DNA from 3 places in the Paenibacillus sp. EKM10P genome. Region 3 is predicted to be linked to each of the others. Evidence: riboswitches for the same ligand, from Rfam matches in the RefSeq annotation. Region 3 holds a riboswitch; each other region holds the start of a gene.

Region 1 (5,604 bases), on a different contig from region 3:
ATATGGAGCAATGGATGATTGTCATACACCAGTCCCGTCCGCTCGTAGCGAATATAAGGAACTCCAGACTCGCGAGCAGCTGTCATCGCATTCGCATGTGCTTCTTCTGCAAAAGGATGACTGGCATCAACAACGGCCTGTATCCCCTTCTCCCGAATCATTGCACCCATTTCATTGGCTGTCATTCGGCCTGTACGTACGTCCAGCCCTGCTTCGGACAAGCTGGCCGCCGCGCTTTCGGTTACGACCGAAGTTAATACGTTAAAGCCGGTGTCACGGATTTGCAGCGCCAATTCCCTTGCATCGCTCGTTCCGCATAGCATAAAAATCATGAGCCATTCACCTGCCCGGTTACGTTCACTACAGACGGCGCATGTGAATGATCGTGATCATGGTCATTATGGCTGTGAGCATGGACATGCGCATGATCGTGAGCGTGGCTGTGTGTATGGTGCTCGTGATGGTGATCATGCTCATGTGCATGATGGTGATGATGGTCATGATCATGGTCGTGATGGTGATCGTGGTCATGGTCATGGTCGTGATCATGGTCGTGGTGATGATGGTGATGCTCCTGCGCTTCCAGACGGAACTGGCAGTTATCGCAATTAGCCGTAACCTTGCCGAACAAGCCTTCGTTAGCTCGCTCCAGCACCAGCTCAACTAATTGAGGATGGAAGCCAAAATATCCGCCCATTTCCACTTGTAATGCAGGGTGAGCCTCGGCGAATTCCTGAGTCATTTCTCCAATGCGCTTAATCAGCACACCCGTGAATAGAAAATACGGAAGCACGATAATCTTTTTGGCCCCCAATCGTACACAACGCTCTAGGCCATCGGGAAAAGAAGGCTGCGTCACACCGATAAAGCTGCTTTCTACCCACGTATAAGAAAGCTTCTCCCACAGCATACGAGTGATTTTGAAAAAGTCACTGTTCGCATCAGGATCGCTACTTCCGCGTCCTAATACAAGTACCGCTGTTTCTTCGTCAGATACCTGGGCAGATGCCTCTACAGCGCTATTCATCCCTGCTGGAACTGCAACAGGGCGGGCCTCTTTCAAGCGGTTAAGCAGTATGCTAACGATTTTTTCGTGAACGCCAATCGGACGTCCGTATACAAATTCCACCTGCGGGTATTTTGCCTTTGCCCGGTCGATTGCCTTCGGAATATCAATTTTGGCATGCACTGCTGCGAACAAAATAATCGGAATAAAAACGACACGCGTCGCCCCTTTGTCCACACACGCCTGTACTCCTTCGGCAATACTTGGGCGTGCCAACTCCAGAAAACAGGTTTCTACACACGTACCTGGCGCCCGATCTGCCACCGCTTGCGCAAATTCCAGTAGTTCCTGATTACCCTCTGGGTCCCGACTTCCATGTCCAACCAACAATATTGCATCCACTGCTGTGTTTTCCTCCTCATTGATAGGGATAGCCTACATGACGCCCTATTTTATATATATGCTTGTATCCTGTTCATCAAGCCTACCAACCCACTTAATCACCACAAACCGCGTTCACTTCTACTGTTGCTGGTGCATCTTCATGTCGGAAACCCGCAACGATGCCTACACGTTTAAAGAATTTATGAAAACGCTCGTTCGGATGCCCTTTTTCCTTATATTCAGCAATAATGTTCTCCACGATATCCGTAATCTGATCACCCGGAATCCCTTCCGCTACGGGCTGAGCGGCATGAGCATTACGGCCAAATTTTTTGCCGCCGAGAAACAGATCGTATCCTCCCTTGCGATAGACGATGCCGATATCCTCCAGCACCGCTCCATAGCAAGCCATGCCGCATCCATTCAAAGCAATACTCGTTTCCTTGGGTGCCTGTAATCCGCCAAGTACAACCTGTAGATGCTCAGCCACAGGCACCGCATCATCTTTCTCCATATTGCAGAAGTCGCAGGCCTTCACCTTAAACACATCGCCGATCGGCATGACAATGAATCGTTCATCCCGAAGCCGTCCGACCAGTTCCTCGGGGTCTGCGCACGGCACGCGCAGCACGATCTGATGATCTGGCGTGTATTCCAGCTCGCCATCATCACCCGCTACCTCGGCAAGCAGTGCCATCTGCCGAGCAGTGAACTTCTTGTTTCCCACGCCAGGGGAAACCCCCACCTCAAACAGTGCAGGCTTGCCAAAGCCGCCTGACGCCTTCCCAGTCGTAGCCACCGTTGCCGTTCCGACGGCGCTCTGGGCGGTAGGCGCTTGCCCGCTCCAGCGAGCATTGGCTTCGCCCGGCAGCTTGCCGCCGACAGCTAGGCGGCTTAGTGCCTCTGCTGCCAGCGATGCTGGAGCCGCTCCGGTTGGCTTCGCGGGCGCAGCCTGCACGGTAGCCATCGCCTGCGGGCGTGCTTGCGTGGCAACCGCAGCGCTGCTCGCGGAAGGCTCGGGAGACGCAGTCAGAGCTCCACCTCCCTGCGGTGTATCCAGTGCGCGATCCTCTTGCGCGCCCAGCGACCACGGCTCCGCTTCCGTGCGAAGCCGCTGATGCGGTTTGAGCACTTGCTCGGTCGCGTCCAGCGTGTATTTACGCTGATAGCCGCGCGGAGTCACGATTAACCCGTCATACACTGTCGTCGAGGAATTGCCGATGATTACGGTCGTCAGCATCCCGATATCATGGTTCAGCATATCTTCCAGCGTCGTTACAATAACCTGCTGACGTTCACGATAAGCACTCTTCACCAGTCCAACTGGAGTTTGCGGATCACGGTAACGGAGCAAAATGGACTGCGTCTCCACAATCTGGCGGGTACGTCGACCACTGCGCGGGTTGTATAAGGCAATCACAAAATCAGCCGAAGCCGCAGCTTCTACACGCTTCACGATCGTTTCCCACGGGGTCAGATGATCACTCAGACTGATTGTGCAAGCATCATGCATAACCGGCGCTCCCAACAACGAAGCACAGGATTGAATAGCCGAGATCCCCGGCACAACTTCTACCTCAACCCCGTCCTCGCGACGCCAGCCTTTTTGCATCAGCACTTCGTACACCAGCCCTGCCATGCCATAGACCCCAGCATCTCCACTGGAAATGACGGCTACCTTCTTACCCATCTCTGCTTGGCGAACCGCCTCCTGCGCACGGCTCACTTCTTCTGTCATCCCTGTGCGTACAATCTCCTGTCCGTTCAACAACGGACGGATCAAATCAACGTAGGTATTGTAGCCGATAATGACCTCACTTTCGGCCAGCGCATCCAACGCCCGTTTTGTGATATGTTCCATATCTCCTGGTCCAAATCCAATCACCAGCAATTTTCCTAATGGGCTCATCGTGCTCCTCCTATCATCCTTTTCAGGGCAGCTATACTATCTATTTCAATAATTTGTGGCATCCTTTAACTCAAAAAACCCCCATCCTGCCCGGATGGGGTTCCTATGTACGTATCTCTCTTACCAGACGAAACAGCGTAAGAAGACAGTTCTTGTCTTCCTCCTATCTGCCGTTGTTTTCCATCTGTTTTGTTTACGCTTCAAACGCTGCTGAACGTTCATATCCACGCAAACCTGTAACCAACATGGAAAAAGCAACGTGTGCCTGATTTCCTGATTTCGTACACCCATCCTCTCCGCGAAGGTTAACGGTGCATACAGATCAAGGTAGGTCTCCTGGCTTGGCATCAACGGATTCTCTCGTCTTCCCCGTTTTGTACGAGTGACCATTTAAAAGAACCCTCTTCCTTACAGTGGCGGGACCGCTCGGGACTTGCACCCGATTCCCTGTTACCCTTTGCTCAACCGCAAAGGCACCTTGTCTGTCCGCTATTTGATTATGGGTCTTATCATAACCTTGCCTCAATCAGTTGTGCAAGCACGAAAAAAGCTTTATTTCAAGTTCTCTGCTTTATTTTTCAACATATGCAGCAGTTCATCCGGGTCCGCAGATATACTCAGTAGCGCTGGATGATCAGCTCCGGTAAACCCTTCCTGCACGCTATGACGTACCATTTCTACCAACGGGTCAAAATATCCATTCACATTCAGCAGCCCAATGGGCTTGCGATGTATACCGATTTGCGCCCAGCACAATACCTCGAACAGCTCCTCAAAGGTTCCCAAGCCTCCCGGAAGGGCTATAAACGCATCGGCCATCTCGCTCATCGCCGCTTTACGTTCATGCATGCTTGCTACCTCAATAAACTCGGTAACTCCCCGATGAATGATCTCTGCATCGAATAACAGGGTGGGCATAATGCCGGTGACCTGACCGTCACCCGCCAACAGTCCATCCGCCACCTTACCCATCAGCCCTCTGCTGGAGCCACCATAAATTAAACGGATATGCTGGCGAGCCATAGCTTCACCCAGCTTGCCTGCCGCCTCAACATATACCGATGAATGTCCAGGTCTGGACCCTGCAAATACACAAATAGAATTCATAAATGTCTCAGCTCCTGTCCTCAATATCATGCATCGAAACTTATTCATTATATTAGATAAATATTTTCGCTATAACAAAAAACTTTGCGATGCATGTCCAACAAAAAAAGATAAAGACCTCGTAGGCCCTTATCTCTATTTTACTCTGTATTAGTAAATATAAGTTCATTTTTAGCTTACTGCATTTATCAGTTCTAGCTCATTTCAAATGACCGTTCACGCTCTTCAGACCACAGCCATGCACCGAATCGCTATGTTCGAAATATTTGCCCAGTTCTACCATCATCGCACCCATGCGCTCTTCAGTTGGAAATACGACTCGTTCAATCCCTTCTTCCAAAATGGATTGTGCAGTCACCTTGCCTACCGATACAGCAATGACATCTTCACGAAAAGCTTCCAGTAAATCCTCCATTCGATTTTGCTTTCTGGCATATTGGGCCAAAAATCGAATTTGTGGACCACTCGTGAACGTAACGGCATCAATCGTACGGTTTATAACATCATCTAGTAGCGCCTGCAATTTTGCTTCTTCAGGTGGGATATGCTTATAAGGAAGTACTTGGCGGGTCACTACGCCTTGCTCATCCAGCCACTCTACCAACCGGGGGGCCGGGTCTCCATGCAGTTGCAACAGTACTTCCTTCCCCTTCAGATCATATGGGGCAAAAGCCCGTGTCAATCCGATCAAACTTCCGTCCTCGTCCCGTACTGCTGGCGTAAAGCCACGCTTTTTGAGTCCATTGACCGTCTTGTAGCCCCGTGCTGCAATGTTGGAGGATTGCAGCAACTCTATAATCTGCTCGGCCACGCCCATATCCTCTGCCATATCGAACAGAGCATCCAGTCCCATACCTGTCGTGAAGATGTACCAGTCCGGAGGGTTCTTCACCCACGATACAACAGCGTTGCGCAGCTCGATATCATCCAGAAAAACAGTCCCCTGGGCCGGGCGTTCTACTGGCTCGCCCCCCATCTTCATAACTAGCAACGCCATTTCTTCTGCTTTACGGGGACCGGCAAGAGCGACTCTCTTACCTGCCATGCGTTGTGCCATGCTGTTGCCTCCCTTGTAGATGTCGTATTTCTTTCTACCAAGTATACAATCAGAAAGGCAAAAGACAAATAAGAATTACTTTTTCGATAAATACAGTAATCTTATAAGTGGGCGTGTCCTGTTTCGCTTTCCTGCTGGCCT
Region 2 (5,604 bases), on a different contig from region 3:
GGAATGGTGCATTTTGCTCCCGTAGCGGATGCTTCGTGGGTGAGTATTGCGCAGCCGTTTTATTTTGGTAAGCCGGAGTTTAGCATTATGGCAGTATGTACGATGATTATCGTCAATATTGTGAGCATGGTCGAGTCTACAGGGGTTTATCTAGCAGTAGGTAAAGCGATTGATCAGAAAGTGGAGCAAAAGCAAATCGTCAATGGACTTCGTTCGGAAGGACTTGCAATTATGTTGGGCGGTATTTTTAATGCGTTCCCTTACACGGCCTTCTCCCAAAATGTGGGTTTAATCTCGCTGACTCGCGTCAAATCCCGTAACGTTATTTTTGCTGCGGGCGGCATCATGGTCGTCCTCGGTTTGCTGCCTAAGCTGGCTGCCTTGACGACAGTGATTCCTAACGCTGTGCTGGGCGGGGCGATGATCGTCATGTTTGGCTCGGTTGCTGCATCAGGCATGTCTATTTTGTCAGAAGTGGATCTGCGGAAAGAAAGCAATCTGCTGATTGCAGCATGTAGTATTGCCGTGGGCCTAGGCTCAGCTGTTCTGCCGCAAATGTTCGACCAACTGCCGAGCTTTGCCAAAATGCTGCTGCAAAACGGCATCGTATCTGGCTCGATTACGGCAATTGTCTTGAACATTGTTTTGGCAAGAAAACAGGGTGAATCGGTCAAAGGCGTTAATGTCTCAGAAGTTCCACAGAAGGTTTGATGAATAGGAAATAAACAAAAACAGCCGGAGAGAGGGCGTTGCCTCTTTTCCGGCTGTTTCGCATGGGGTTATCCAGAACTAGTTATTTATTAAGCAGCATGAAATTATTGATAATACCCTCTTTCTGTATGAAGATCGGGGTTTGGATTTTCGAGTGGTAGGAAGAGGCATGGTATAATCTACCTTAAGGACTTTGGATAGTGGTGGATGTTTTCGGATCACGGCGCAGCTTCCCGAAAGGGGGTGAAGCCGATGGTCAACCTTGTGTCGTGCTATGATGTGCTGCGTTGGATGGTTACGTTACTAAGCCTGGTGTTTAGTATTCGTAAACTTTATCGCTGGCTGCGTCGGAAATTTCGGAACAAGCGAAAACCCACCGCGTAATTAGGTTGGCCCCTAACGGTGGGTTTCGTTCGCATTAACATTCAGTTATGCAGCGCGCCGTGGTGGTGATCCACAGCCTTTCAAGTCCTAAGAGTCTTTGCCGTTGGAGCGGCGAAGGCTCTTTTTAGTATACGGATACGGTGGTTATCTCTATACCTAATTTTAACACGTGAATTGCGTGCACGCAACGTTAAGACATACCTTCAATTGCGCGCAAGCAATGAATAGCCTTGGTCTTGATTCACACTATATTATTCAAATTTAAATTATTACGCAACATTTGTTGACAAGCCAGTAGCAACAAAATAAGATAATCCTAAATCGTAATAAAAAGGAATAAAGAAAGAAAACAGGTGTGAGCCGGACAACTCTATATACGAAGTTTCGTAGAGACGATGTAGATAGTTGTTGAGCGTGTTCACTTAAAAGGGAAGTTCGGTAGATTCCGACACGGACCCGCCACTGTATACAGGCATCAGCAGGGTAATGCTGGAGCTTTCAGAACAAGCCACTGGAACTGTGAGGAACCGGGAAGGCCTGAAAGATACGCTTGGAGTCAGGAGACCTGCCTGTTTTGACATCACTGTCAGACCCACGGGATGCTGGGGAGGTGGTTAGGCGTGCTGCATACGGAATGTCTGAAACCGATCTGATCCCTTCTATGTTTTTGGAGCTGGCTTTGAGGTGAGTTTTGACATTTTATAATGAAAGCATTTCTGACTGCTGATCAAGTGGTTGGGAATGCTTTTTCGCGTTTTGCGTTAGGTTTATACGATTTTACAAGATAGAGGGGGAAATGTGGGATGATAGGCAATCGTAATAGGCGTTCATGGTTCATATGTACAGGATTGCTGCTGCTGATGGCAGTTATGACTCTTTCGGGATGTGGCGCAGCCACAAAGACGGAGGATAGCTCGGGCAAGGGTGAGAACACGTCTGCACAACAGACTCAAGCAGATAAAAAGCTAGTGATGGCGTATACGTGGAAACCATCCGGCGTCGATCCGCATGGAGACAATAGCTGGGATGTGATGCGTTCCGGTGCCGGTGAGACACTCATTCGTTTGAATGAAAAGCTGGAGCCTGTGGCTTGGCTAGCCAAGGAGTGGAAACATGATAGTCCTAATGTGTGGTCGTTCAGCGTGCAGGATAAGGTCACGTTTCATAATGGAAAGAGCATGGATGCAGTAAGTGTAAAAGCATCTTTGCTGCGCTCAATCGAAAAAAGCCATCTGGCGAAGGATTTACTGGATGTGAAGTCCATTGATGTAACTGGTCCGCTGACGCTGAAAATTACGACAAACCAGCCGAATGCAGCGCTGGCATCCAATCTGGCTGATCCGTCAACGATCGTGATGGATGTGGCATCCATGAAAGATGAGCAGAGCTACCCTGCAATGACAGGTGCTTTTAAAATCAAAGCCTTCAACAAGGATCAATCCTTGGTCGTCGAGCGTTATGACGGATACTGGGGCGAAAAGGCGCGCTTGGCCGAAGCGACGATGAAATTCATTACGGACGGTAATTCGCGCCTGATGGCGTTGCAATCTGGTGAGGTGGATGTAGCCACGGATATTCCGGTAGATAACGCAGAGGTATTAAAAAAGAACGACAAGCTACAAGTGCTGTCGGCTCCATCCTTGCGCACCCATATGATTGTGTACAACATGGAATCACCTGTGTTCAAGGATGCAACCAACCGTAAGGTGGTGGACAGTCTGATTCCGCGCGCATCCATTGTGAGCGCCGTCATGAGGGGATTTGGTACGGAAGCAAGCAGCCCGTTTCCGGGCATTCTTCCCTTCGGTAAGACTGAGCGTAAAGCATTGGACGGAACGGCGGAGCAGTTGTTGACGAAGGATGGCTGGCAGAAGGATGCCCAAGGTACGTGGACCAAGCAGGGCAAGCCATTCGAGGTTACGCTGCTGACCTTCCCACAGCGTCCGGAGCTGTCCGTCATGGCTGAGGTGATTCAGAGCCAATTGCTAAATGAGGGAATCCAGGTCAAGATTCGCAAGGTGGAAAATATCGATGAGGCGTTGACCAAAAACGATTGGGATTTTGCTATGTACAGCATGCTCACGGCCCATACAGGGGAGCCGCAGTATTTTATGGACATGTTCTACTCCTCTACAAGTGAAGCCAATGTAAGCCGTTATGCTTCCAAACCGCTGGAGAATATTCTTCACAGCCTGAAGTTGGCGAAGGATACCGCACAGCGTAATGCGGTAACACTGCAAGCGCTGGATATCATCAATACAGATTTACCGCAGTCGTTCATTGTGCACCCTGACAATGTGTTTGGTGCGAAAAAAGGAGTAAAGGGCTTTACACCTCATCCGATCGAGTATTACTACATTACAGCGCAATCTGATATTGCGGAATAACGAGCAACGTATCCTATGATTCGTTTTATATTGGAACGTGTGGCGCAGCTGCCCATCATTGTATTCGTTGTATCTACGCTGACTTTTGTACTGATGAGGCTGGCTCCTGGTGACCCTGCTCTCATTTTGCTCACCGCGCATAATGTTCCTGCTTCTGGGGAGGCGCTAACCGCGCTGCGAAACGAACTGGGCTTGAATGAGCCGCTTCATATTCAATATGTGAACTGGCTGAGGGATGTGTTCACAGGACATTGGGGAACCTCGTATGTGTCCAAGGAGTCAGTGCTAAACGAACTATGGAGCAGACTGCCCGCTACGGTGGAGCTAGCTTTGGCGGGCTTTGCCGTCATGACGGTGCTTACGCTTGGGATGGGACTGGCTGCCTCGCTAAAAGTCAGCGGTCCACTAGATCGTCTGGGCAGGCTGTTCGCTTTGCTGGGATCGTCAATTCCTTCTTTTTGGCTTGGGTTTCTGCTGATCTATCTATTTTCCGTTCGCTTGGGCTGGCTCCCATCCATGGGAAGGGAGGACTGGACACATTTAGTACTCCCAGCGCTGACGCTTGGTGCAGGATTGGGAACGGTGCAAGCCCGTGTATTGCGTGCTCAGATGCTGGAGCTGAGTGACCGGAATTTTGTGAAGGCAGCGAGAGCTCGCGGTTTTTCACGTATGCATATTCTCTTTTTTGAGATATTTAAACATGCCGTTCTGCCTATGATCACGCTATTAGGTACGAATCTATCATTTATGCTGGCAGGTAACGTCATCGTAGAAACCATTTTTTCATGGCCAGGGTTAGGAAAGTATTTTATAGATGCAATTACGCAGCGGGATTACCCGGTGATTCAGGGATATGTTATGTTTGCCGCGTTTTTAATTGTAGGTGTTCAGTGTTTGGTGGATGTGGTCCAGACGGTGATAGATCCAAGGCTGCGTTTGCGTTAAGGGGGAAGCTGAAAATGAAAAAGATACGGCTTTCCTTTAGAGGAAGCTTGCTGGCAGGGGGCGCACTATTTGGCCTGATCGTGCTGCTTGGGTTGCTGGCTCCCTGGGCCGCTCCGCATGATCCTCTGCATGTGGACCTTCTGAACCGTTTGGCACCACCCAGCCGTAAATATCCTTTCGGTACGGATCATCTGGGTCGGGATGTGCTGTCACGGCTCATTTATGGAATTCGGACAAGCGTATTAATCGCTTGTGCGATTACGGTAGCTACGCTGTGTATTAGTCTGCCCACAGGCTTGCTCATTGGTTATGTGCGAGGACGTGTGGATCAGCTGATTATGCGGGGAATCGACGGCGTACTGGCTTTTCCCGATATTATTTTAACGGTGGCGATTGTGGGTATTTTGGGGCCGGGTTTCGTCAACATGACCTTAGCGATTATTGCGGTACGGTGGGCGGGCTATGTCCGCTATATCCGCAGTTTGGTTCAAAAAGCCTGCCAGGAGGACTATGTACGGTATGCCCGTTTGTCCGGCAATTCACACATGCGCATACTAAGGCGTTATGTATTGCCACAAGTATGGCCGCAATTATTGGTATATGCGGTATGGGATATCGGACACGTGGTGTTAATGATCGCTGGACTCTCCTTTCTTGGACTGGGTGTACAGCCGCCCAAGCCAGAGTGGGGCGTGATGCTGCATGATGCAACCTCGTATTTTCAGGTGGCTCCGCATGTTATGATCTTTCCGGGTTTGGCGATTATGCTGTTTGTGCTTGCCTGCCAGCTTCTGGGTGATCATTTTTCAGAAAAGGGGGCGGCGAAATAGTGGGAAAACGACCAGTCATAGGGTGGAAGGATACGATAGAGCGAGCTTACGTACAAAAACCGTTGTTACACGTGGAACATTTGGAGATTAGTCGTACAGGTGCAGGAGCAAGCGGAAGCGGGAACGGGAGCAATCCGCTACTGCGAGATGTGAACTTTTCCGTCTACCCAGGGGAAATTGTGGCTCTGACTGGACCAAGTGGATGTGGCAAGAGCCTGACCGCACACGCAATCGCGGGTATGCTGGACCCAGATGTTGGTGTTACGCAAGGGTGCATCTACTATAACGGGGAAGACATTATCCCGTTCCATGAACAGCGCTGGCAAAGACTGCGCCGTGAGGATATT
Region 3 (5,604 bases):
TGGTCCAAATGTGCTGACGCTGCCGAAGCCGCCACTCCATCCGGCTGGGCTATGCTATCGATCAGCTGACGCAGCTTGTCGTTCATACCTTCCACTCCCTGCTCTTTTTAGTATGTTCCCAATCTCCTATTGGTCTGCTGTAGACGCAGAGCTTCTGCGCAGCAAGAGTTGCGGTACGCCGCTATCGGGATGCGGAAGCATCGCAGGCTCCACACCATATACACGCCGAATCCGGTCCTCTGTTAGCAAATCCGATGAACTACCCAATCCTTCAACCATTCCATCCTTAAGTACAAGCAAACTATCGCAAAATTGTGCCGCCAAATTAAGATCATGCAGGACAGCAATGATCGTCACGCCCGTTTCTTGGCGCCATTCTGCCAGCAATTCCATAAATTCAAGCTGATAGCGCAAATCCAAATAGGTCGTGGGTTCATCCAGCAGCAATATTTGTGGCTCCTGCGCCATCACTTTCGCCAAAGCTACACGCTGTCGCTGTCCCCCACTCAAGCGATCCAATGTTCTGTCAGCTAGTGAAGTTAGACTCAATCGCGCTAGGACCCGATCCGTAATCGCCTCCACATCAACTCCCTTTTCCCTGCCTAGCCAGTCCTGATGAGGGAACCGTCCCATTTCTATAACTTCCCTGACCGTGTATCTTACTGGAGGAATCCCCTCCTGTTGGAGTACAGCTACAAGTCGGGAAAGCTCTTTTCTGCTGTAGCTATCGATCTTTTTACCATAGATATGAACACTTCCAGAGGTCGGCTGGTCTACACCAGAAAGCAGATGCAGCAACGTGGATTTACCACTCCCATTCGGACCAATGATCCCCCACCAAGCTCCTTCGTCTACGTTCCAGCTAACATTCTTTAGCACATGGAAATCCCCATAAGCACGGCTCAGGCCCGCTACCTCTAATGCTCGAGCACGCACCTTTAGTAATTCACTTGGTTCGGTCACAGCAGATCCCCCCTGCGCAGCTTCTTGTTCCGGTACAGGAGATATGCGAAGAACGGTGCTCCCACAAAGGCTGTCATCACGCCCAAAGGAATTTCCGTCGGGGCTAACAGCGTACGAGCTGCCGTATCTGCCCAAGCCATAAAAATAGCTCCACCCAGTGCAGACAACGGAACGATCATCCGGTAATCAGGACCTGTCACCAGACGAATGATATGTGGTACAACGAGTCCGACAAAGCCAATGACTCCGCATACTGAGACAGCGGCAGCTGTCAGCAAGGTAGATATGATCAGGACAGATAGCTTCGTCGCATCTACATGAACCCCCATATGAGCCGCTTGACGTTCACCCAAAGCCAGAATATTCAGCACCCGTGCCCGGTTCCATAGAAACACCAACCCAACGATCACGTAAGGTAAAAGAATTCCCGTATATGACCAACCTCGCAGACTAAGACTTCCCAACGTCCAGTACAATATTTCATTGACTGTTTCCTTCGACATGGCTGTCAGAAAAGAAACAATGGCTCCCCCAAAAAATTGCATCACCACACCTGATAAAATGAGGCTTTGGGTCGGAATTTTCCCACCTTCACGCGCCAACGTCAACACCATCCACAGCGTCAGCATGCCGGTTATAAATGCGACTAGCGGAAGGGTCCATATACCCACAAATGAAAATTGAAGCCCCCAATAAATCAGCACTGCCGCTCCTACCGAAGCTCCCGAAGACACTCCCAGTGTATACGGATCAGCCAAAGGATTACGCAGCACACCCTGAAATCCGGCTCCCGCCAGCGCCAGCGCTGCTCCAACCAACATTCCCAGTAACACCCGTGGCAGTCTCACCTTCAAAATAATCTGCTCTGCAGATGTATTCCAATCCGGTGTAAACGTATCACCTAACCACGGTAGGTGGTTGATCAAAATACCTGTGATCTGGCTGACCGGAAGACTGACCGAGCTGATGCCAAGACAGAGCAGCAGCGTCAGCAGCAGCAAGACAAGACCAGTCCCCCCAAAACCGATCAGTCTACGGTTCATTTGAAAATTTCAGGGTACACGCCCTTGGCTACTTCCTTGAGTCCTTCTGTTACGCGTGGACCTGGACGGCTAATCAAATTATCATCCACGGCAAATACACGATTGTTACGAACAGCCGATATTTGATCCCATCCACTACGAGCTTTTATGATATCGCCGAGGGACTGGCCTGTTTTGTCATCCTTCACACTTTTGCTGTATAAAATCACGTCAGGGTTGGCAGCTATAATATTTTCCTCACTGATTTGGTACCAGCCCTTCTGCGTGGCACCCACGTTTTCGCCGCCCGCCAATGTGATCAGTTCGTCCATAAACTCGCCTTTACCCACTGTCCAGCCTGGTGAAAATTCGACGTATACCCGTAGCTTCTGCCCTTTGCCGATATTTTTAACTCCTTCTTTCACTTCCGCTACATCTGCTCTCATCTTGTCGGTCACCGCTCTCGCTTCTTTCTGATGATCGGTGATTTTCCCATACAATTCGATGTTAGCTATGACATCTTCAACGGTCTTCGGTTCCGTTTTAAAAATCATAATTCCCATGTCACGCAGCTTAGTCGTAGCCTGTTCACTAAGTGAAATTCCTGCAAAAACGACATCAGGGTTCGCAGCAATGATCGCCTCTTCGTTCGGTTTCATAATACCGCCCACTTTAGGCTTTTTCGTAGCTGCCTCCGGGTAATCAGAGTAGTCGGATACACCAACAATTTCCTTATCCAATCCGATAGCGAACAACGCCTCGGTTTCTGCCGGGGAGACGGAAACGATCTTGTCCGGTGCCTTTTTAAATGTAAATTCCTGTCCTGTTGCATCCTTAACCGTTAGCGGGTAAACCGTTTTGCCCGGAGGCTCTTGTGCGGTCACGGTCTGTCCCGGCTGCTGTGAAGAAGCTTGGCCCTCTTTATTTTCTACATTTTTTCCATTCGCGCCACATGCACTCAGCACAACTGCCAATATCAGCGCCAATAGACCTGTTGTCCATACCTTTATTTTTTTGCCTGCCATGATTTGCACCCCTTCATACAAAAATCGTTAAGAGCGTTACTTGAACATCATCCGATATTTTCCTCATTCCAGCCTTCTTTTCCTATCAAAAACCCCCGCATCCTCATATCAGGATACAGGGGTCACGTTAGCACAGATCGTGCGCAGGCGGGCAGCTTCTTTCCGCATGGACAGTCACTGCGAACACGTCATCCTTTCCTCGAAGGATTATGGTGACAGGCGGACGGGCAGGTATCCTGACTTATGGAAGAGGCATGCCCTGATATTCTTTCACATGCTTGGCGGCACATGTAACAGGGCTAATGAGCATGTTTCCATTTACAGTGGCGGGACCGCGTCGGACTCACACCGACTTCCCTTTTAACAGCGCAATGAAGAAAAGCAAGTTCCCTCACACGGCGCCGACCTCGTCTGCTGGATATTTGATGTAGTGTAGTCAAGCCGTTCTTTTACTTGATGATTATAGGTTAAAAAGAGTTAGCTTACAACCCAAACAGCTGCTTGATTCGCCACAACTACCCTAGTGAAAAAGCAATTTTGCTATACAATTGTGCAGTCCTGCCAGCCTTAACTGAAGCCTAATCGCTTCTCCCGGTTTTGGATTCAGACTCCAAAAATCATGACCTGGTATCAGCATACAAACCAATTGGCGAATTACTCCACCATGCGTGACAACCAAAACAGAGGGCGGTGCAGCATTCGACTCTATTGGCTGAACCTTCAAAGCAATGCGCCACGCAAACAGAGAGTCAAGGAATTCACGCAGACGATTCACAAAATGGACCCAAGACTCTCCTCCAGGCGGGGTGATTCGTTGCGGCTCATCAATCCAAGCGCGATACAACGCCACATCCTTAAGCATGTCATACGTTTTTCCATCCCACTCGCCAAAGTGAAGTTCTCGCAGACGTGGTTCCATCATGGGAGGCATAGCAGATAGGGAACGTTCAGTCGTCAATGCTGACTCCGGCAAAATGATCTGCAAGGTCTGGCGACATCGCATCAAGTCACTGCAATAGATTTGAGCAAAGGACTGGCCCTGCAATTTTTCCCGCAAAGGCTTTAATTCCTGCTCTGCTCCAGACAGCAAACTCAAATCGGCATGTCCCAGATATCGACGTTCCTTATTCCATGAGGTTGTGCCATGACGAACTAGCACGAGCTCCATGTCCCACTGCAGATCTTCTTTAGCATCATTCGGCTCACTATCCTGTTGTGGGTTCGGACTTAGTGCACATTCTCGCACTCTTTTCCCTTCTGTATTTTGTTTCAAAATAATGTCACTCCTCACCGCATCCATCCCAAGGCAAAACACCCCGCAGCTCCCAACAAACACAACCCTACAAACATAGTGGATACGGCGAACATCAGCCGGATGGTATGCCGGATATCCTTCGACTCCAGTGGTCGTATCTCTTCGCCCATATATGCCCGAAAGGAGCGTACGCCGTGATACACGTTGTAGCCACCGAGACGAATCCCCAAGGCACCTGCCACTGCTGATTCGGGGAAGCCGCTGTTCGGGCTTGGGTGCAGACGGGCATCCCGCTTGACTGTGCGCCAGCTTCTTGCAGCATCCAGCCGATACAACCACGCCGCTATCACAAGCATAACTGCTGTCAGGCGAGCCGGAATGTAGTTAGCTACATCGTCCAGACGTGCCGAGGCCCAGCCTAAATGCAGGTACTTTTCATTTTTGTAGCCAACCATTGAGTCGAGCGTATTTACGGCACGATATGCCAGTGCCAAGGGGGCTCCCCCGATCAGGGCATAAAAAAGCGGGGAAATAATGGCGTCCACGATATTTTCAGCGACTGTTTCGACGGTACCGCGTACAATTTCAGGCTCGTCAAGCTGCTGCGTATCCCTCCCGACAATCATGCCTAGCTCCCGACGTGCCACAGTCAGGTCATTCGCCTGCAACGCTCGGTATACGGCCATCCCTGCGTCCTTTAGTCCTTTGGAAGCAATTGTGGTTGCAACCAGAACAATTTCTACGACGACAGACAACCATGGGTGAATCCAGGCAAGCACACACAATAGCCCCCAAGCAAGCCCAAAGGAGCCTCCTGCCACAATGAGTGGAAGCAGTATACCCGCACGTTTCAATCCCCGGTCACTGCGGACCTTACGACGAATCGCTTTTTCCAATGCTGAAATGGCATGTCCCATCCCGATGACTGGATGTGGCAACCATCTCGGATCGCCGATTAGCCTGTCCAGCAAATAGGCTGCCATGATAACCAAGCTAACGATCACGCCGCTCCTCCTCCAACACTTCACTGAGTGCAGACAGCAGCATATTATTGGCTTCGGCGTCCTTGACTGCAATTCGAAAATGGCTCGCCGACAGCCCCGGATACATGGCACAGCTACGTATAAGAATCCCACGTTGTCCAAGCGCCTGCTGAATAGCCGATGAACTCCACGTTCCCGGCGCCCTTGCTAGCACGTAATTGGCTTCGCCGGGAACGACACCGCAGCCCCATTCCGCTAAGGCAGTCAGCAAGCGACTGCGCTCCGTCGCAATCAGTTCCTGTGTGCGGCGCTCATAAGCTTGCCCACTTCTCAGACACGCCTCTCCAGCCAGCAAC

The links. Region 3 has a riboswitch for cobalamin ahead of HFE01_RS02280 (ABC transporter substrate-binding protein). Riboswitches for the same ligand answer to the same signal wherever they lie in the genome.
Region 1: linked by a shared signal. The riboswitch ahead of cobJ (precorrin-3B C(17)-methyltransferase) and the one ahead of HFE01_RS02280 (ABC transporter substrate-binding protein) in region 3 are both predicted to bind cobalamin.
Region 2: linked by a shared signal. The riboswitch ahead of HFE01_RS11585 (ABC transporter substrate-binding protein) and the one ahead of HFE01_RS02280 (ABC transporter substrate-binding protein) in region 3 are both predicted to bind cobalamin.

The regions. Positions count from the first base shown of each region.
Region 1 is NZ_JAALET010000003.1:256,010-261,613, forward strand. Features, by position in the region: gene cobK (precorrin-6A reductase) at 1-332, opposite strand, end outside; gene HFE01_RS10560 (sirohydrochlorin chelatase) at 329-1,408, opposite strand; gene cobJ (precorrin-3B C(17)-methyltransferase) at 1,503-3,299, opposite strand; cobalamin riboswitch at 3,609-3,794, opposite strand; gene HFE01_RS10570 (LOG family protein) at 3,852-4,406, opposite strand; gene HFE01_RS10575 (uroporphyrinogen-III synthase) at 4,606-5,463, opposite strand; gene HFE01_RS10580 (GerAB/ArcD/ProY family transporter) at 5,565-5,604, opposite strand, start outside.
Region 2 is NZ_JAALET010000003.1:484,062-489,665, reverse strand. Features, by position in the region: gene HFE01_RS11590 (nucleobase:cation symporter-2 family protein) at 1-711, shown strand, start outside; gene HFE01_RS27600 (hypothetical protein) at 964-1,095, shown strand; cobalamin riboswitch at 1,478-1,682, shown strand; gene HFE01_RS11585 (ABC transporter substrate-binding protein) at 1,899-3,482, shown strand; gene nikB (nickel ABC transporter permease) at 3,498-4,427, shown strand; gene nikC (nickel transporter permease) at 4,442-5,257, shown strand; gene HFE01_RS11570 (ATP-binding cassette domain-containing protein) at 5,257-5,604, shown strand, end outside.
Region 3 is NZ_JAALET010000001.1:509,864-515,467, reverse strand. Features, by position in the region: gene cobT (nicotinate-nucleotide--dimethylbenzimidazole phosphoribosyltransferase) at 1-86, opposite strand, end outside; gene HFE01_RS02290 (ABC transporter ATP-binding protein) at 127-963, opposite strand; gene HFE01_RS02285 (FecCD family ABC transporter permease) at 960-2,006, opposite strand; gene HFE01_RS02280 (ABC transporter substrate-binding protein) at 2,003-3,010, opposite strand; cobalamin riboswitch at 3,220-3,435, opposite strand; gene HFE01_RS02275 (histidine phosphatase family protein) at 3,531-4,283, opposite strand; gene cbiB (adenosylcobinamide-phosphate synthase CbiB) at 4,298-5,269, opposite strand; gene cobD (threonine-phosphate decarboxylase CobD) at 5,259-5,604, opposite strand, start outside.